DNA from 2 places in the Achromobacter sp. FW305-C-13 genome. Region 2 is predicted to be linked to the other one. Evidence: predicted binding sites of a transcription regulator. Region 2 holds the regulator's gene; the other holds the start of a gene.

Region 1 (10,615 bases), 450 kb from region 2:
CCCTGAACAGATCATCATCACCGAAGGCTCGCACCAGGCCATCGACCTGACGACCCGCATCCTGGGCGAAGCCGGCGAGACCGCCTGGGTCGAAGACCCGGGCTATTGGGGCGCCCGCACCATCCTGCAGGCCAATGGCCTGCATACCGTGCACCTGCCGGTCGATGAAGAAGGCATGCGCCTGCCGGACGCCGTGGGTACGCCACCGCGCTTCATCTTCGTGACCCCCTCGCACCAGTATCCGCTGGGCCCCGTCATGTCGCTGACCCGGCGCCGCCAATTGCTTGCCGTGGCGCGGCAATGTGGCAGCTGGATCATCGAAGACGATTACGACAGCGAATTCCGTTTCTCAGGCCGGCCCATCGCATCGCTGCTGGGCCTGGAGCCGGATGCGCCCGTCATCTACATGGGCACCTTCAGCAAGACCCTGTACCCGGGCCTGCGCGTCGGGTATCTGGTATTGCCCAAGCCGCTGACTGCGGCGTTCCAGGCGGCGCATGCAGAGCTCTACCGCGAGGGGCATCTGATGACGCACGCGGCGCTGGCGACGTTCATCGCCGAAGGCCATTACGCGGCTCATATCCGCCGGATGCGCATGCTGTATGGTCGGCGCCGCGCGATGCTGGTCAACCTGATCGAACGCCGGCTGGGTCCGGATTGGCTGCACCGCGACGCCAGCATGGCGGGCCTGCATCTGGTCCTGACCCTGCCGCCGGATATGGATGATTTGCGCGTGGTCGACGTGGCGCGCAGCAAAGGCGTGCTGACGCGCGCGTTGTCGCGGTACTACGTGAATGCGCAAGGGCGGCGGCCGGGCCTGCTGCTGGGCTACGCCTGTGTGCCCGAGCACGACATCGCGCGCAAGTTCGAAGTGCTGTTGGAAAGCCTGGCGGAAGTCGCTCGCAAGCCCGCAGCGGCCTGAACGCCAGCGTCGACACCGCGGCCTTAGAACGGCAGTAGCGCGGACGCGAATGCGGCGGCGTTGCGCATGCCCTGGTCTTCGAAATTGGTGTTGAACACGGCATGCGCCTGGGCGCTTTGCGTCGCCAGCCGCGAAAAGCGCTCTGCCAATTCGGCCAGTTCCTGTTCCGTGTATTCATACTGGAAGCGTCCCGACGAGGCCGTGCCGGATACGTTCCAGGCCGCGGCATTACGGCCGTGCAAGCGCAGCAGCGTCAGTTCGGGATGGCTGCTTTCCCAAACGGCGGGCACCGTGTTGTCAAAGCCCTGGGGAGCGTCGACCACGGTATGCACCACGCCCAGGTCGCGTTCGAACGCGAGCGTGTCCGCCGTGGCCGTCGGGGTCTCGAACCAGCTGTGGTGCCGGAATTCCACCGAGATCAGGTGTTCTTCCATGCGCCGCGCGCACTCGGCCACGTGCGCCCGGCCGCGCGCATCACGCCGGATCCAGGGCGGAAACTGGAAATGCACCGCGCCCAGCTTGCCCGGCATCCGCAGCGGCTCCAGCGCCATCTGGTAGCGGCGCCAGAGTTCGTCGCGCAGGTCTTCGGGCATCTGGCCGTGATAGATGACGGGGTCTGGCCAGTCGTCCAATTCGCGGCCGATGTCTGCGGGCAATGCAGCAAGCGGCGTCTGGTGGCCGGTAAACAGCCGGAACGCCTTGATGTTGAAGACAAAATCATCCGGTGTGCGTTGCGCCCACAGGTAGGCGTTTTCCGCGGAGGGCAGGGCGTAATAGCTGGAATCGACCTCGGCCATGGCAAAGCGCGACGCGTAGAACCGCAGCCGGGCCTCGGCGCTGCGGACGCCGGGCGGGTAGAAGCGACCGCAGGCCAGTAAGGTGGGATCGGTCCAGGAGGCGGTGCCGGTCAGGATGAGCATGGGAAAGGGCGGAGGGCGTGAAGGGGTGGGGTGGCCACGCTGCTATGATAGCTGGATATATAGCCAGTCATTTGGCCCGTGGCCGCGCATCGTGCGCGCGACGCCCCGGCGCGCCAAGCGGCCTCCTACGCGTCATGCCCGAACAGAATCCCGCCCCGTCAAACAGCCGCCCCGACCCCCTGGCCGACCTGAACCCCGCCCAGCGCGAAGCCGCCGAATTCGGCGTCAATGGCGCGCATGGCGCGTCGGGCGATGGAGGTCCCCTGCTGGTCATCGCCGGGGCGGGGTCGGGCAAGACCAATACGCTGGCCCACCGGGTGGCGCACCTGATCTTGAATGGCGCGGACCCGCAGCGCATGCTGCTGCTGACGTTTTCGCGCCGCGCCGCCCAGGAAATGGACCGCCGCGTGGGATCCGTCCTGCAGCGGGTCATGAACCTGCGCGGCTCGCAGCAGGCGCCGTCCTTGCCCTGGGCAGGCACTTTCCACGCCATCGGCGCGCGCCTCTTGCGCGACTGCGCGCTGCGTATCGGTTTGTCCGAAGCCTTCACCATTCATGACCGCGGCGATGCCGAAGACCTGATGGGCATGGTCCGGCACGAGCAAGGCCTGTCGTCCACCAAGTCGCGCTTTCCGTTGAAGGGCACCTGCCTGGCCATCTACTCGCGCGTGGTCAACAGCCAGACGCCGGTGGCTGACGTGCTGAAGACGTCCTTTCCCTGGTGCGCCCAATGGGAAGAAGAACTGAAGAACCTGTTCCGCGGCTATGTGGCCGCCAAGCAGGATCAGCAAGTGCTGGATTACGACGATCTGCTGCTGTATTGGGCCGAGATGATGTCCGACCCCGGCATCGCCGCCGACGTCGGCGCGCGCTTCGACCATGTGTTGGTGGACGAATACCAGGACACCAACCGGTTGCAGTCGGCCATCCTGCTGGCAATGAAGCCGGACGGCCGCGGGCTGACGGTGGTGGGCGACGATGCCCAGTCCATCTATTCCTTCCGCGCCGCCACCGTGCGCAACATCCTGGACTTCCCCAATCAGTTTCCCGAGCCGGCGCGCGTCATCACGTTGGACCGCAATTACCGTTCGACACAGCCCATCCTGAACGCGTCCAACGCCGTGATCGGGCTGGCGACGGAACGTTTCGCCAAAGACCTCTGGACCGACCGCGCCTCGTCGCAACTGCCCGAGCTGGTGACGGTCAGCGACGAAGCTGGGCAGGCGCGGTGGGTGGCCGACCAGGTGCTGGCCCAGCGCGAGGGCGGCGCCACACTGAAGTCGCAGGCGGCTCTGTTCCGCACGGCCAGCCACAGCGCCGCGCTGGAACTGGAACTGACCCGCCGCAATATTCCCTTCGTGAAGTTCGGCGGCCTGCGCTTCCTGGAAGCCGCGCATGTGAAAGACCTGCTGTCGCTCTTGCGTTGGGCTGAAAATCCGCGTGGCCGCATGGCGGGCTTCCGGGTGGCGCAACTGATGCCGGGCATTGGTCCGGCCACGGCGGGCAAGTTGATGGACGCCATGTCCGCATCCGCCGAACCGTTGCGCGCACTGCGCGAATTCAAGCCGGGGGCGGCGGCGCAGGAAGAGTGGGGCGCGTTCGCCGACACGTATGCGGCGCTGTGCGATCCCGCCCTGCGCTGGCCGGCCGACGTGGACCTGGCCCTGCGCTGGTACGCCGGCCAGCTGGAACGCCTGTATGACGATGCGCGCGTGCGAAAGACCGACCTGGACCAGTTGGTGCGGCTGGCGGCGGGCTACCCGTCGCGGGAACGGTTCCTGACCGAACTGACGCTGGATCCGCCCGACGCCACCAGCGACGAATCCGGCGCCCCGTCGCGCGACGAAGACTACATGATCCTGTCCACCATCCACTCAGCCAAGGGCCAGGAATGGAAGGCCGTCTATGTGCTGAACGTGGTGGACGGCTGCATCCCGTCCGACATGAGCACGGGCACCGCCGAAGAGATCGAGGAAGAGCGCCGCCTGCTGTACGTGGCCATGACCCGGGCCAAAGAGCGCTTGCAGCTGATCGTGCCGCAACGCTTCTATGTGCACCAGCAGACGGGCATGGGCGACCGCCACGTCTATGGTTCGCGCACGCGCTACATCACCAATGCCATGCTGCCGCTGTTTGACCATCTGCCCAAGCCGCCCGCGCTGCCTGATCTACCCGGCGGCCAGCCCAAGGAACCGCAGGCCCCCAGCATCGACGTGACCAAACGGGTCCGCAGTCTGTTTTCCTAGAGGCGGCGCGGGGCGCCCTCAAACCTTCACCGGCCCGAGCCTGGGCTATCATCGGCCGATACCCATAAGTTGTCCGGTAGGGATCGCATTGCCTGAGGTAGTCCATGTCCGCTGAAGAGAATTTCGCCGACGCCCACAAGGGCGAGGTGGTCGCGTCGATAGCCTATGTGAACGGGCGCCGCGATCGGGAAGTGCCCATCGACGAGGTGGGGCAGCACATTAGCCGGTACAACGGCCAGCCGCAGGGGCAGCCGCCCGGCATGCTGTGGATCGGCTTGCGCAATCCCACGCCGGAATTGCTGGCCAGGGTTACCGGAGAACTCGGCGCCTGCGGCAAGAACCAGGAAGAAATGTTGGAACCGCACCGGCGCCCGAAGATCATTGACTACGGCAATATGGTCCTCATCGTGACCATCACCGTCGAGGTCGAGGCCGAGCGCCCCATCTTCGGCGAGACCCAACTGCTGATCGGCGACGGCTTCCTGGTGACCGTGCGCCGTGGCGCAACGGCCGCCCACAGCCCCTTGCGTGAACGGTTGGAGGCGTCGCCCGACCTGCTCAAGCGCGGCAGCGACTACGTCGCGTCCGAGGTGCTGGACTGGTTGGTCGACCGCTATGTGGCCGCCGCCGGCAAGATCGAAAGCGTGGTGGAAGGCGCCGAGCAGAAACTGCTGATCCGCGGCGCCAAGGATTCCGACATCCGCAGGCTGTACCGCCAGCGCCGCGACCTGTTGCGCATCCACACCGTGGTGTCACCGATGGCCGAGATCTGCCGCCGGCTGGCGCGGGTCGAGATGTCGGCAGTGGACGAACACGCGCGCCCGTATTTCGGCGAGGTCGCCGACCGCGTGCTGCGCGTGGATGAGTTGTTCAATGCCTTGCGCGAGTCGCTGGCCTTCGCGTTTGAAGCCAGCCTGATGATCGGCCAGGCTGCGCAGAACGACACCACCCGCAAGCTCGCGTCCTGGGCCGCTATTCTTGCCGTACCGACGGCGATCGCCGGCATCTATGGCATGAACTTCGAATTCATGCCCGAACTGAAGTCGCCTTGGGGTTATCCCATCACGCTGGGCGTCATCGTGTCGGTCTGTTCCATCCTGTATTGGCGTTTCCGCAAATCGGGCTGGCTGTAGGACCGGACGCAGTCCTTTTCTGCACGCCGGGCGGTTGGCGGCACGCGGCGTGTGGCAAACTTCCAGCGTTTCTAACCTGGAGCCCGGCCGGTGCGTGGCAAACCTTCCTTTCGCGGTGGCAGCAAGCTGACCGCCCTGATCGTCGCCGTGATTCTTGCGGCGGCAGGCGCCATCGTCAATTGGCTGCAGCCTTCGGGGCCTGATGCGCCCCGTCCGCCGGCCACGGGCACATCGACGGCACCTGGCCAAACCCAAGCCCCTTCCCGCTCCGGCCCTGCGCCGGCCGGCGGCGTACCTCAGGGCAGCTACACACTGACCGGCACCATCGTCAACGTGGCCGACGGCGATACCGTCACGCTGCGTGCGCCGGACGGCCAGCGGCGCATCCGCATGGACAGCATCGATGCACCGGAGGAAGGCCACGGCGCCGATCAGCCCGGGCAACCCTATGCCGAGGCCGCGCGGCAGAATCTGGCCAACCTGGTGGCAGGCAAGACCCTGACCGCTCAGTGCTACGAGAAAGACCAGTACGGCCGTGACGTGTGCGCCCTGATCCTTGAAGACGGCCGCTCGGCCAACCGCCTGCAGGTGGAGGCCGGCTACGCCTGGGCCTATACCGCCAGAAAGGGCGACTACCTGCGCGACAAGGCCATGCCTGACCTGCAACGCCAGGCCAAGGATGCCGGCCGTGGCCTGTGGGTACAGCAGGGCGCCATGCAGCCCTGGAAATGGCGTTACGACTGCTGGCGTCAACGCCAGTGCGGCTGAGTAGGACGGCTTCGGACTGCCCGACGCGGCCGCTAGGGGGATGCCTGGGTACTGGCTCCGTCCCGCGTTTGCTATTCTCTGTCGCAACGATTTGAAGGGAAGGTTTCCATGCGTGCATTCAAGCGGCTCTGGGCGACGGCCACGCTGCTGTTGCTGGCAGTGGCGGGCTGCTCGCAAGAAAGCCCGATCAACAGCCCGTATCCGTCCGGGGCGGAAAGCCAGAACACGTTCTACTCCGCGTTCACGCAGCGTTCGCCGAAGTATCTGGACCCGGCCAGCTCTTATTCCGTGGACGAAACGCCTTATACCTACAACATCTATGAGACGTTGTACGGCTATCACTACCTGAAGCGGCCCTACGAGCTGGTGCCGCGCTCGGCAGAGGCCATTGCTCCGCCGCTCTATCTGGATGCGCAGGGTAAACCGTTGCCTGCTGACGCGCCGGGCGAACAGATCGCCGAAAGCGTCTACGACATCAAGATCCGCCCTGGCGTGCGCTTCCAGCCGCATCCAGCCTTTGCCCGCAAGACCGACGGCAGCTACGACTACTTCCCGCTGGCCACGGGCGAACTGGACGACAAGTTCTATATTCCTGACTTTCCGCGGACCGGCACGCGCGAACTCACCGCGGACGATTATGTCTACGCGTTCCGCCGCCTGGCCAGCCCGCGCGTGGTGTCGCCCATCTATTCGGTGATGGCCGATCATATTCAAGGCATGAAGGAATACGGCGACCGCTTGCGTCAACGCGACCGCGACATGCGCCGCGACCTGCCCGGCGGCAGCACGCCGCCCTGGCTGGATCTCCGCGAAGCCGACGGCTTTACCGGCGTCCAGGCGCTGGACCCGCATACGCTTCGCATCCGGGTTACCGGCAAATATCCCCAGTTCAAGTACTGGCTGGCCATGACGTTCACGGCGCCCATCCCCTGGGAGGCCGACCGTTTCTACAACCAGCCGGGCATGGCCTCGCACGACCTGTCGCTGAACACCTGGCCTGTCGGGACCGGCCCCTACATGCTGGCCGAATCGCTGCCGAACCGCCGCCACGTGCTGGTGCGCAACCCCAATTTCCACGGTGAACCCTACCCTTGCGACGGCGAACCCGGCGACAAGGCGGCCGGCCTGCTGGCGGATTGCGGCAAGCCTACGCCCTTCATCGACCGCGCGGTGTTCAGCCTGGAAAAGGAAGCGATCCCGCTGATCGGGAAATTCATGCAGGGCTATTACGACGCGCCGCAGATCGAGCGCGGCGAGTACGGCGTCGCCATGCTGGTCGCAGCTGGAGACAGCCAGGATAAGGCCCGCCAGTACCGCGAGCGCGGCATCCGCCTGCCCACCACGGTCGAAACTGCCAATTGGTATATGGGGTTCAACTGGCTGGATCCCGTCGTAGGCAAGGGCGATACGCCCGAGCAGGCGGAAAAGAACCGCAAGCTGCGCCAGGCCATCAGCATCGTGTTCGATTGGGAAGAATATGTGGCCGTGTTCGAGAACAGCCAGGCCTCCGTGGCGCAGGGACCGGTGCCGCCCGGCGTGCTGGGTTACCGCGAACTGCCTGAAGGGTTAAACCCTGTCGTGTACGACCTGGTGGACGGCAAACCCGAGCGCAAGTCCGTCGACGTGGCCCGCCGCCTGCTGGCCGAAGCCGGCTATCCCGATGGCCGCAATGCCAAGACGGGAGCACCGCTGGTGCTGTACTACGACGCCATGCAAGGGGGCGGGTCGAATCCGCAGTTCGACTGGATGCGCCGCCAGATGAACAAGATCGGCGTGCAGCTGGACTTGCGGTCCACCGATTACAACCGCTTCCAGGACAAGATGACGCGCGGCGCGGCGCAGATCTTCCTGTGGGGCTGGAACGCCGATTATCCCGACGCCGAGAATTTCCTGTTCCTGCTGTATGGCCCCAACGCCAAGGCCAAAGGCGGCGGCGAGAACGCGGCCAACTACGACAGCCCCGAATTCAACAAGCTGTTCGAGCAGATGAAGTTCCTGGACGACGGCCCGGAAAAGGAAAAGCTGATTGCCAGGATGGTGGAGATCGTGCAGCGCGACGCGCCGTGGATGTTCGGCTTTTTCCCAATGTCGGGCGGCGCCTACCAGCAATGGGTCGGCAACGCCAAGCCGACGCAGATGGTGCGCAATACGCTCCAGTACCTGAAGCTCGACCCCGCGCTGCGGCAGCAGAAGATCGACGAATGGAATTTCCCAAGGTGGTGGCCGATCGGCCTGTTCGTGCTGCTGCTGGCCTTGGCGATCTGGCCGTCGTACGTCGCGCTCAAGCGCCGCGAACGCCAGACGGCCTTTGGACCTGGCGTCCGTAAGGAGCATTAATCATGATCGGCTATGTAATCCGCCGGCTGCTGTATGGCGTGCTGATTCTGATCGGCGTGAACCTCTTCACCTTCATCCTGTTCTTCGCGGTCAACACGCCGGACGACATGGCGCGCCTGGCCATCGGCGGACAGCGCGCCAGCCAGGACGCGGTGGAAAAATGGAAGGTCGAGCGCGGCTACGACAAGCCGCTCTTCTTCAACGCCAAAGCCGACGGGGCGGCCCGGCTAACTGATACCGTGTTCTATCAGCGGTCGGTGCCCCTGCTGGTGATGGAGTTTGGTGCGTCTGACAGCGGCCGCGATATCGGCCGCGAGATCAAGACCCGGATGGGCCCCAGCCTGGCACTGGCGGTGCCCACGTTCATCCTGGGACTCTTCGTCAGCATCGTGTTTTCACTGACGCTGGTGTATTTCCGGGCGACGCGGCTGGATTTCTGGGGCGTGGTGGTGTGCGTGCTGCTGTTGTCGATCTCCAGCCTGTTCTACATCATCGCCGGCCAATGGGTCTTCGCCAAGCTCATGCGCCTGGTGCCATTCTCGGGCTTCGCGGGTGGGTTGGACGTTGTCAAGTTCCTGGCGTTGCCGGTGCTGGTGGCGATCGTGTCGCGGTTGGGGCCCGAGGCGCGCTTCTACCGCACCCTGTTCCTGGAAGAAATCGGCAAGGACTACGTGCGCACCGCGCGCGCCAAGGGGCTGGCCGAACGCGTCGTGCTGTTCCGGCACGTGCTGCGCAATGCCATGCTGCCGATCCTGACCAGCACGGTCGCTGCCTTGCCGCTGCTGTTCATGGGCAGCCTGATCGCGGAGTCTTTCTTCGGCATCCCAGGCTTGGGCAGCTACACCATCGACGCCATCAATGCGCAGGACTTTTCCGTCGTGCGGGCCATGGTGTTCCTGGGCGCGGCGCTTTACATCGTGGGGCTGATCCTGGCCGATATTTCCTACACGCTGGCTGACCCCCGCGTCCGTTTCGAGTAGCCGCCATGCCGAAGATCGTCTTTCTATGGACCGATGTTGCGCTGTGGCTGATGGCGCTTTGCGCGTTGGCCTACGTCTGGCGGGTGCGCCGCAGTCCGAACCTGCGCGCGACCTGGGGGCGTGTGGCGCGCGACACGCCCGCCATGTGCTCCGCGGTCGTCCTGGTCGCGTTCACCCTGGTGGGCCTGCTGGATTCCGTGCATTACCGTCCGCAGTTGCCTCCTGTGGCGGGTGCGGCCGCCGATGCCCCGCCGGTCTATGCGCCTGTCGTCAAGTCGGCGCTCGATGGCCTGCTGTCGGGCACCGTGCTGACCAGCCCCGAAAAGAACTACTCGCAGCCGCTGGCGGCGAACCTGTTCCTGAAGGAAACCATGGTGGTCGATGGCAAGCCGGTGCGCGACTATCCGCGCTTGCGCGGCGCGGCCACCCATCTGACCTACCCCGACGAACAGCATATGGGCGATGTCCTGAAGCGCCTGGGACTCGGCCTGGCCGGTGGGCTGGGCGTGGCGTTGCTGGCTACCATCATCCTGTACGCCTGCCTGGCGCGGCGCACCGGGTCGGCGTCCGAGGCAGCCGGCCAATTGCTTGGCGGCCATGCCGACATCCCGTGGCGCGCCATGGCGGTGACGTTCACGTTGCTTTGCCTGACGGCCGGTGCGCTGGCCGGCCTGTCCAGCGGCTACCACGCGCTGGGCACCGACCGCATCGGCAACGACGTGCTGTGGCAAGCGCTGAAAAGCATCCGCACGGCGCTGGTCATCGGCAGCCTGACCACCATCGCCATGCTGCCGCCGGCCATCATCTTCGGCATTGCGGCGGGATACTTCAAGGGCAAGGTCGACGACGCCATCCAGTACCTGTACACCACCATTACCTCGATTCCCGGCGTGCTGCTGGTGGCGGCTTGCGCGCTGATGATGCAGGTCTATATCGACAACCACGCCGACCTGTTCGACACCTCGGTCGCGCGCGCGGACCTGCGGCTGTTCCTGCTTTGCATGATTCTTGGCCTGACCGGTTGGGCGGGGCTGTGCCGCCTGTTGCGCGCGGAAACGCTCAAGCTGCGGGAACTGGAATACGTGCAGGCCGCACGCGCGTTCGGCGTATCGCACTGGCGCATCATGACGCGCCACATGCTGCCCAACGTGGCGCATCTGGTGCTGATCACGGTGGTGCTGGAATTCTCGGGCCTGGTGCTCTACGAAGCCGTGCTGTCGTATCTAGGCATCGGCGTGGATCCCAGCATGAATTCCTTTGGCTCCATGATCAATGGCGCCCGGCTGGAGATGTCGCGCGATCCCATGAT
Region 2 (10,615 bases):
GACCGGCGGCAATGCCAGTTCTTCGGCGATCTGCGTGTTGCGGATGTTCATCGCTTGGTCCAGCGTCTTGCCCTTGACCCATTCGGTCACGAGCGAGCTGGAAGCGATGGCCGAACCGCAGCCGTAGGTCTTGAAGCGCGCGTCTTCGATCACGCCGGCTTCATTCACCTTGATCTGCAGCTTCATGACGTCGCCACAGGCGGGTGCGCCGACCATGCCGGTACCGACCGACTCGTCCGACTTGTCGAACGAACCGACGTTGCGCGGGTTTTCGTAGTGATCCAGAACTTTGGTGCTGTAAGACATGTTATTTCTCCACGTATTTCTTGGCGCGGGCGCTTAGTGCGCGGCCCACTGCACGGTGTTCAAGTCAACGCCTTCCTTGGCCATTTCCCAAAGCGGCGACATGTCGCGCAGCTTGCCCACGCGGCTCTTGAGCAATTCAATGGCGAAGTCCACTTCCTTTTCGGTGGTGAAGCGGCCCAGGGTGAAACGGATAGAGCTGTGCGCCAACTCGTCGTTGCGGCCCAGGGCGCGCAGCACGTAGGACGGCTCCAGGCTGGCCGAGGTGCAGGCCGAACCGCTGGACACGGCCAGTTCCTTGATCGCCATGATCAGGGACTCGCCTTCGACGTAGTTGAAGCTGACATTCAAGTTGTGCGGAACGCGCTGGTCCATGTCGCCGTTGAGGTAGACCTCTTCGATTTGCGACAGGCCATTCCAGAGACGATCGCGCAACATGCGGATGCGCTCGTTCTCGGTGCCCATTTCTTCACGGGCCAGGCGGAACGCTTCGCCCATGCCGACGATCTGGTGCGTGGCCAGCGTGCCCGAGCGGAAACCGCGCTCGTGGCCGCCGCCGTGCATTTGCGCTTCGATGCGGATGCGCGGCTTGCGGCGAACATACAGCGCGCCGATGCCCTTGGGGCCATAGGTCTTGTGCGCCGAGAACGACATCAGGTCGACCTTCAGCTTTTGCAGGTCGATTTCCACCTTGCCCGTCGCCTGAGCGGCGTCCACGTGGAAGATGATGCCCTTTTCACGGCAGATCTCGCCCAGCGTCTCGATATCCTGGACCACGCCGATCTCGTTGTTCACCATCATCACCGACACCAGCACGGTATCGGGGCGCAGCGCGGCCTTGAAGGTATCCAGGTCGATCAGGCCATCGTCTTTCACATTCAGATACGTGACGTCGAAGCCTTGGCGTTCGAGCTCGCGACAGGTATCCAGCACCGCCTTGTGTTCGGTCTTGACGGTGATGATGTGCTTGCCGCGTTCCGCGTAGAAGTTCGCGGCGCCCTTGATGGCCAGGTTGTCGGATTCGGTGGCGCCAGAGGTCCAGACGATCTCGCGCGGGTCGGCGTTGACCAGCTTGGCAACTTCTTCGCGGGCGCGTTCAACGGCTTCTTCGGAATCCCAGCCGAACGAGTGGCTGCGCGATGCCGGGTTGCCGAAGTTCTCGTACAGCCAGGGCACCATCTTGTCCACGACGCGGGGGTCGACGGGCGTCGTGGCCGAATAGTCAAAATAAATCGGGCGGGTGGTCATATCTACAACTCCTGATACTGCTTATACGGTGGCATTGGCGGCGACGGTCGTGGTCGGGGCGTTGGCGGCGGCATTCGTGCCCCCTACCCGATTCACACGTACCGCGCAGGCCTGCGCTTGATTGTTGGCTTCCTGCAATTGGCGCACGCGCTGCTGATCAACCAGATCTTGCAGGGACACCGAATCCAGGTAATCGACCATCTTGCGATTCAACGTGGCCCAGAGTTCGTGCGTCATGCACTTGCCCGGCTTGCCGTCGTTGCCGCTCGTACAGTCCCGTTTGCCGCCACAGCTCGTGGCGTCCAGCGGCTCATCGACCGCGAAGATGATGTCGGCAACGGTCACGTTGCGCGCAAGGCGTGCAAGCGAATAACCGCCGCCCGGGCCGCGCACGCTGTCCACGAGTTCGTGGCGACGCAGTTTCCCGAACAGCTGTTCCAGATAGGAAAGCGAAATATTCTGACGCTGGCTGATGGCCGCAAGAGTGACCGGGCCGCTATGCTGCCGCATAGCCAGATCGATCATGGCAGTCACGGCGAAACGCCCTTTGGTAGTTAGCCGCATGGTGGGTTCCCTGTGATTCGGCAATGGCCGCCAGCGAATCCAGCGGTCAATACCCGAGTAATTGGCTCAAGTATAGCCTATTCCCGACTAATTTGGTATGGCTCCCGGCTAGAAAAAACCGCGCATTTGCGCGGTTTTTTCACTGCCAAGTACGCCGAGAGCCGCTCAGCGGGCGGCTCTACGGCCTAGACGGTCACGCCGCCTGGTACTGGGTAGCGCGCTTACGGACCAGTTCAAGAACACCCTGACAGGCGTCTTCCAGATAATCGAGCACCTTGCCGAAACCATCGGCGCCGCCATAGTACGGGTCAGGCACGGTGGCCTCCTCGAACTCATTGGCAAAGCGCATCAGCAGCATCAATTTGTGCTGATAGGTTTTGGGGCACTGCTGCTGCATGGCGGACAGATTGTCCCAGTCCATGGCGAGGATAAGATCAAAGTCGCGGAAATCTTCCGCGGTGACCTGACGCGCCTCACAGTGCGTGATCTCGTAGCCGCGCTTACGCGCCGCAGCCTGCGCCCGGGCATCAGGCGCCTCGCCGATATGAAACGCGTGCGTGCCCGCGGAGTCGATGCGAACAACATCGCCCAAACCCGCGTCGTTCACCAAATGGCGAAACACGCCCTCTGCGCTCGGCGAGCGACAGATATTGCCCATGCAAACGAAAAGTACCTTGGTCATCATGGAAGTAAGTGTGCGGGAAAACCCGAGATAAGGCAAGCTTTTTTTGCAATTATCCGATTGGATAAGGGCTGCCGAATATCCGGACTATTGCCATTGAAATCAATGAGTTAAGCGGATATTCAGTCGCAGGAAACAGGCTCGGATCCCGGGGATTCACGAAGATTGTGAAGCCGCAATTGCAACATTGCGGGTTTTACATATTTTCAGGTAGGCGTCAGCAAACAGACACGTTTTGATACGTGCTTTGCTACACCGCCCCATCCAGAAGCACCCGTTGCTTCAAGGCCGTCAAGGCATCGCGGGCGGCAGCGGCCTGCTCGAACTCCAGGTTCCGGGCATGGTCCATCATCAGCTTTTCCAGGCGCTTGAGTTCGCGCGCCAGGGCCTTTTCGTCCTTCAGGAATTCCGCCGGCACGGCAGCTTCCAGCGCATCGTGCTGAACCGGGGCGACGATGCCGTCGATCAGTTCGCGCACCGCTTTCTGCACCCCGCGGGCCGTAATGCCGTTGTCGATGTTGAATTGCAGCTGCTTGGCGCGGCGACGGCTGGTTTCCTCCATTGCGCGCTGCATCGAATCCGTAATGCGGTCGGCGTACAGGATGGCGTGGCCGTTCAGATTGCGCGCCGCGCGGCCAATGGTCTGGATCAGGCTGCGCTCGGAACGCAGGAAACCTTCCTTGTCCGCGTCCAGGATGGCCACCAGCGACACTTCGGGGATGTCCAGCCCTTCACGCAGCAGGTTGATCCCTACCAGCACGTCGAACGTGCCCAGGCGCAGGTCGCGCAGGATTTCCACGCGTTCCACCGTGTCGATGTCGGAGTGCAGATAGCGCACCTTCACCCCGTGCTCGCTCAGGAAGTCCGTCAGGTCTTCCGCCATGCGCTTGGTCAGGGTGGTGACCAGCACACGCTCGCCCAGCGACACGCGCGCCTTGATCTGGCCCAGCAGGTCGTCCACCTGGGTGCGGGCCGGCAACACCTCAACCAAGGGATCGACGAGCCCCGTGGGCCGTACGACCTGCTCGACCACATTGTCCGCGTGCTCTTTCTCGTAGGCGGCCGGCGTGGCCGACACGAAAACGCACTGGCGCATCCGCGTTTCGAATTCCTCGAGCTTGAGCGGCCGGTTATCCAGCGCCGACGGCAGGCGAAAGCCGTACTGCACCAGGGTTTCCTTGCGCGAGCGGTCGCCGCGGTACATGCCGCTCAGCTGCCCGATGGTGACGTGGCTTTCGTCGATGAACATCAACGCGTCCGACGGCAGGTAATCGATCAGCGTGGGCGGAGGATCCCCCGGCGCCGCGCCGGACAGGTGCCGCGAGTAGTTTTCGATGCCCTTGCAGAAACCCAGCTCCTGCAGCATCTCCAGGTCGAACCGGGTGCGTTGCTCCAGCCGTTGCGCCTCGACCAGATGGCCATCATCGACGAAGCGCTTGACGCGTTCGCGCAGCTCTTCCTTGATGGTCTCGATGGCGCGCAGGACGGTGTCGCGCGGGGTCACATAGTGCGAGCCGGGGTAAACGGTGAACCGCGGCAGCTTCTGGCGGATGCGGCCGGTCAGCGGGTCGAAGAGCTCCAGGCTTTCGATCTCGTCGTCAAACAGCGTCAGGCGCAGGGCGAGTTCGGCACTTTCCGCCGGAAAGATGTCGATGGTCTCGCCACGCACCCGGAACACGCCGCGGGTGAATTCCGCGTCGTTGCGCGTGTACTGCATCGCCACCAGGCGGGCCAGGATCTCGCGGCGGGAAATCTGGTCCCCGCTACGCAGGATCAGCACCATCGCGTGATAGTCGCCCGGGTTACCAATACCGTAGATGCACGACACCGTGCCCACGATGATTGTGTCCCGACGCTCCAAGAGGCTCTTGGTGGCCGACAGCCGCATCTGCTCGATGTGTTCATTGATGGACGAATCCTTTTCAATGAACAGGTCGCGCGTGGGCACGTAGGCCTCGGGCTGGTAGTAATCGTAGTAAGAGACGAAATACTCGACGGCGTTCTTCGGGAAGAACTCCCGCATTTCAGCGTAGAGCTGCGCCGCCAGCGTCTTATTAGGGGCCAGTACCAAGGCGGGCCGCCCCATCCGGGCGATCACGTTGGCCATGGTGTAGGTCTTGCCCGATCCCGTCACGCCCAGCAGCGTCTGGAACATGAGGCCATCTTCGACCCCCTGCGTCAGGCCGTCGATGGCCGCGGGCTGGTCGCCTGCAGGAGGATAAGGCTGATAAAGCTGAAATGGGCTGTCCGGATACTCGACGAATCCGGGCTTCACTTCCCGCCCCGGCAGGGGCGCAGCCGATGCCGACGCCGCCGTCAGATCCGCAGCGAGATCATCATTCAGATCTCCCGCGCTGCTCGGGTCTATTGGGCTCTTGGGCATGCTAGACTGTTCCAGGGTAAACCCCCCATTATCCACAGCACACCGTACTGCGTCCACCCATCCTCATCAGAGTCCCATGAGCAACCTTTTCGATTCCGTCGAACTCGCGCCGCGCGACCCCATTCTTGGTCTGAACGAACAATTCAACGCGGATACGCGTCCCGGTAAAGTCAACCTGGGCGTGGGCGTGTACTACGACGATCAGGGACGGATCCCCCTGCTGGGCGCCGTACGCAAAGCCGAAACCGCCCGCATCGAGGCCGCCGCCGCACGCGGCTACCTGCCGATCGAAGGCATCGCCGGCTACAACCAGGGCGCTCAAGCGCTGCTGCTGGGCAAAGAATCCCCGTTGGCCGCCGCCGGCCGCGTTCTGACCACCCAGGCTCTGGGCGGCACGGGCGCGCTGAAGATCGGCGCCGACTTCCTGCGCCAGTTGCTGCCGACCTCCAAGGTCCTGATCAGCAACCCCAGCTGGGAAAACCACCGCGCCCTGTTCGAGCGCGCTGGCTTCGAAGTCGGCACCTACTCGTACTACGACGCCACCACCCGCGGCCTGAATTTCGACGCCATGCTGGCGGACCTGAAGGCCGCACCGGCCAAGACCGTCGTCGTGCTGCACGCGTGCTGCCATAACCCGACCGGCGTGGACCCCACCGCCGACCAGTGGAAGCAGATCGCCGCCGTCGTGAAGGAAAACAATCTGGTCCCGTTCCTCGACATCGCCTACCAGGGCTTTGGCGAAGGCTTGACGGAAGACGCCTCGGTCGTGCGCCTGTTCGCCGACCTGGACATGACCATGTTCATCAGCTCGTCGTTCTCGAAGTCGTTCTCGCTGTACGGCGAACGCGTGGGCGCACTGACGGTCGTGGCTGGCAGCAAGGAAGAAGCCACCCGCGTGCTGAGCCAGTTGAAGCGCGTCATCCGCACCAACTACTCCAACCCGCCCACCCATGGCGGCACGGTGGTGTCGACGGTGCTGAACACGCCGGAACTCTTCGCCATGTGGGAAGAAGAACTGGCCGGCATGCGCGACCGCATCCGCCTGATGCGCAAGCAACTGGTCGAGAAGATCAAGGAACACGGCGGCAAGCAGGACTTCAGCTTCGTCCTGCAGCAACGCGGCATGTTCTCGTATTCGGGCCTGACCGCCGCGCAAGTGGATCGCCTGCGTGAAGAACACGGCGTCTACGCCGTTTCCAGCGGCCGCATCTGCGTCGCCGCCCTGAACAGCGGCAACATCGACAAGGTTGCCGCCGGCATCGCCGCCGTGCTGTAACCCAGAGCTTGGGCCATCTGGCCTGATTGCTGAAAAACGGAGCCTTCGGGCTCCGTTTTGCTGAAGGGGCCCTGGACTGGCTTGCTTTTTTGCGCTACGTCCCCCAGAATGGCGCTGTATATATGTACAGTCCGCTCGCACCGGATCATCGCCATGGCCAGCAAACTTACAGATCGCCAGCAACAAATCCTGGACCTCATCCGGCAAACCGTCACGCGCACCGGCTTCCCGCCGACGCGTGCCGAAATCGCCCAGGCCCTGGGTTTCCGTTCGCCCAACGCGGCGGAAGACCATCTCAAGGCATTGGCCCGCAAGGGCGCCATCGAGCTTACCGCCGGCGCCTCGCGGGGCATCCGCCTGAAGGACGGCGCCTCCGCCTCTTCGCAGGCTTCCCTGCCCATACCCTCGCTGGCGCAGCTGCTGCTGCCGCTGGTGGGCCGTGTCGCCGCCGGCAGCCCCATTCTTGCCGCTGAACACGTCGAACGCGAAGTGGGCGTCGACCCCCACCTGTTCGCGCAAGCGCCCGACTACCTGTTGAAGGTGCGCGGCATGAGCATGCGTGACGCCGGCATCCTCGAAGGGGATCTGCTGGCCGTGAAGAAGGCCTCTGAAGCCCGCAACGGCCAGATCGTCGTGGCCCGCCTGGGCGACGACGTCACCGTCAAGCGCCTGCAGCGCACCAACGGGCATATCGAGCTTCTGCCCGAAAACCCGGACTTCCAAACGATCGTGGTGGAAGCCGACCAGGAATTTGCACTGGAAGGCATTGCGGTTGGCCTGATCCGCACGCACGCGCTGCACTAGCCCGTCCTTCAAAGCCTCTGGCGCCAACGCGCCCTTGGCGCAAAAGAAAAACCCCGCCGCAGCGGGGTTTTTCATTGGGCGCCCTCTTTCGAAGGCGCCCTTGGGGTCGTGATCAGTGCTTGAGCACCGGATCGGTCGAACCCGGCTCAGCCGGCTTGGCCACCAGGGGCTCCTTTACCGCTTCTTCCTCAGCCAGCGGCTCAGGCAGACGTTCCAGGGCCAGTTCGAGCACCTTGTCGATCCAACGGACCGGCACGATCTCAAGGTGGTTCTTGACGTTGTCCGGGATCTCCGCCAAGTCCTTGACGTTTTCTTCCGGGATCAAGACCGTCTTGATGCCGCCACGGTGCGCAGCCAGCAGCTTTTCCTTCAGGCCGCCGATCGGCAGCACTTCGCCGCGCAGCGTGATCTCGCCGGTCATGGCAACATCGGCACGCACCGGGATGCGCGACAAAGCCGAAACCATGGCGGTCGTGATCGCGATACCCGCGGACGGACCGTCCTTGGGGGTCGCGCCTTCCGGCACGTGCACGTGCATGTCGTGCTTCTCGAAGACGCTGTCAGCAAACCCCAGACGGCGGGCACGCGAGCGCACCACCGTACGAGCCGCCTCGACCGACTCCTTCATCACATCGCCGAGCGAACCGGTGCGCTGGATGACGCCCTTGCCGGGCATGTCCGCGACTTCGATCGTCAGCAGGTCGCCACCGACTTCCGTCCACGCCAGGCCGGTCACCTGACCGATCTGGTTTTCCTTTTCGGCCATGCCGAAGGTGTAGCGGCGCACGCCCAGGTAGTCGCTCAGGTTTTCACCCGTGACATTGACCGGCTTGACCTCAAAGGTCTTGCCTTCGGCCTTGGCGCGATCGGTCTGGGTCAGCAATTGCTTGATGACCTTGCGGCAGATCTTGCCCACTTCGCGTTCGAGCGCACGCACACCGGCTTCGCGGGTGTAGTAGCGCACGATGTCGCGCAGCGCGGAATCGTCCACCGTCAGCTCGCTGTCCTTCACGCCGTTGTTCTTCATCAGCTTGGGCAGCAGATGGTCGCGGCCGATATGGATCTTTTCCTCTTCCGTGTAACCGGACAGGCGGATCACTTCCATACGGTCGAGCAGCGCCGGCGGAATGTTCAGCGTGTTGCTGGTGGCCACGAACATGACGTCCGACAGGTCGAAGTCGACTTCGATGTAGTGGTCCTGGAACGTGTGGTTCTGTTCCGGATCCAGCACTTCGAGCAGCGCGGACGAGGGGTCGCCACGGAAATCCATGCCCAGCTTGTCGATTTCATCAAGCAGGAACAGCGGATTGCGCACACCGACCTTCGACATGTTCTGGACGATCTTGCCCGGCATGGAGCCGATGTACGTCCGGCGGTGGCCACGGATCTCGGCCTCGTCGCGAACGCCGCCCAAGGCCATGCGCACGAACTTGCGGTTCGTCGCCTTGGCAATGGACTGGCCCAGGGAGGTCTTACCCACGCCCGGAGGTCCAACCAGGCACAGGATCGGGGCCTTCACCTTGTCCACGCGCTGTTGCACGGCAAGATACTCGAGGATGCGTTCCTTGACCTTTTCCAGACCGTAGTGGTCGTTGTCCAGCACCGTCTCGGCATTGGCGATCGAGTTGTTGATCTTGCTCTTCTTCCTCCAGGGGAGGTTGATGAGCGTATCGATGTAGTTGCGCACCACGGTGGCTTCGGCCGACATGGGCGACATCAGCTTGAGCTTCTTGAGCTCGGCATCGGCCTTCTTGCGCGCCTCTTTGGGCATGTGGGCAGCGATGATCTTCTTTTCAAGCTCTTCGATGTCCGCGCCCTCTTCGCCTTCGCCCAACTCCTTCTGAATGGCCTTGACCTGCTCATTCAGGTAGTAGTCGCGTTGGCTCTTTTCCATCTGCTTCTTCACGCGGCCGCGAATCCGCTTCTCGACCTGGAGGATGTCGATTTCGGTTTCGAGCTGGGTAAGCAGACCTTCAAGGCGCTCGGACGTGCCGACGATCTCGAGCATCTTCTGTTTCTGCTCGAGCTTCAGCGGAAGATGCGCGGCGATCGTGTCGGCCAGGCGACCGGCATCATCGATGCCAGCCAACGAGGTCAGGATCTCCGGGGGGATCTTCTTGTTGAGCTTTACGTATTGTTCGAACTGGGCAACGATCGCGCGGCGCAACGCCTCGGTCTCGGAGCCCTGCATGGCGTCCGGCTCGATCGGCGTCACCTGGCAGGTGAAGTGCGAATCGGCGTCTTCAATGCTGTTGATGCGGGCACGTTGGGTACCTTCGACCAGCACCTTGACGGTGCCGTCGGGCAGCTTGAGCATTTGCAGGATGCCGGCTACGCAACCAATCTCGTAGACGTCTTCGGGGGTGGGGTCATCTTTGCCGGCGGACTTTTGGGCCACGAGCATGATGCTTTTGCCCGCTTCCATCGCAACCTCGAGCGCGCGAATAGAGCGCGGACGGCCGACGAACAGCGGGATGACCATGTGCGGGAACACCACGACATCGCGAAGTGGGAGCAGGGGCAGGTCGATCGGGTCGGAAGGCAGGGTCTGGCTGGCAGACATAGGAGGTTCCTCGGTATGACTCGGCGTATCGGGGACAGGAGGCCCGGGTATACCCCGAGCTATCCACGTCAGTTACGTCTGTTATGGGAACAATAGCCGAAAATTCAAGATCCCGGCGGCCCGATAAACAAAAGGCAAAAAAAAATGCCCCTGCGGGCCGCCAGGAAGGAAAAAAACCCGTTACAGGAACGGGTTTTTTTGAAATATCAGGCTGCGGCGTCGCGGACTTCTCCGCGGTCCGGCTTTTCCGTTTCGCCGGCTTCGTCGGCGTAGATCAGCAGGGGCTTGCCTTCACCTTCAATGGCGTTCTCGTCCACCACGACACGCTTGACGTTGCCTTGGGACGGCAACTCGTACATGGTGTCCAGCAGCGTCTGCTCGATGATCGAGCGCAGGCCACGGGCGCCGGTCTTGCGCTTGAGCGCCTTACGGGCAATGGCCTTCAATGCGGCAGGCCGCAGGTCCAGCTCGGCGCCTTCCATCGCGAACAGCTTCTGGAATTGCTTGAGCAAGGCGTTCTTGGGCTCGGTCAGGATCTGCACCAGAGCCGCTTCGTCCAGTTCGTCCAGCGTAGCGACGACAGGCAGGCGACCAACCAGTTCAGGGATCAGGCCGAACTTGATCAGATCTTCGGGTTCGACTTCCGAGAACAGTTCGCCCACGCCGCGTTCGGACTTGGCGCGTACGGAAGCCGAGAAGCCGATGCCCGATTTCTCGGTGCGGTCGCGAATGACCTTTTCCAGCCCGTCGAAAGCGCCGCCGACGATGAACAGGATGTTCGTCGTGTCGACC

What was found. Region 2 encodes LexA, which represses DNA repair genes until DNA is damaged. Its sites were predicted from a motif close to ACTGTATNNNNATACAGT; they were not measured.
Region 1: the regulator LexA is predicted to act here: its motif matches at 1,893-1,910, upstream of AC3WMU_RS00725 (ATP-dependent helicase).

What each region holds. Positions count from the first base shown of each region.
Region 1 is NZ_JBYSYN010000001.1:144,556-155,170, forward strand. Features, by position in the region: gene pdxR (MocR-like pyridoxine biosynthesis transcription factor PdxR) at 1-922, shown strand, start outside; gene AC3WMU_RS00720 (DUF72 domain-containing protein) at 946-1,842, opposite strand; gene AC3WMU_RS00725 (ATP-dependent helicase) at 1,977-4,088, shown strand; gene AC3WMU_RS00730 (magnesium and cobalt transport protein CorA) at 4,193-5,221, shown strand; gene AC3WMU_RS00735 (thermonuclease family protein) at 5,312-5,989, shown strand; gene AC3WMU_RS00740 (ABC transporter substrate-binding protein) at 6,098-8,326, shown strand; gene AC3WMU_RS00745 (ABC transporter permease) at 8,329-9,306, shown strand; gene AC3WMU_RS00750 (ABC transporter permease) at 9,312-10,615, shown strand, end outside.
Region 2 is NZ_JBYSYN010000001.1:592,161-602,775, reverse strand. Features, by position in the region: gene iscU (Fe-S cluster assembly scaffold IscU) at 1-306, opposite strand, end outside; gene AC3WMU_RS02835 (IscS subfamily cysteine desulfurase) at 340-1,551, opposite strand; gene iscR (Fe-S cluster assembly transcriptional regulator IscR) at 1,573-2,115, opposite strand; gene AC3WMU_RS02825 (low molecular weight protein-tyrosine-phosphatase) at 2,309-2,800, opposite strand; gene uvrB (excinuclease ABC subunit UvrB) at 3,048-5,180, opposite strand; gene AC3WMU_RS02815 (amino acid aminotransferase) at 5,257-6,456, shown strand; gene lexA (transcriptional repressor LexA) at 6,610-7,260, shown strand; gene lon (endopeptidase La) at 7,373-9,823, opposite strand; gene clpX (ATP-dependent Clp protease ATP-binding subunit ClpX) at 10,030-10,615, opposite strand, start outside.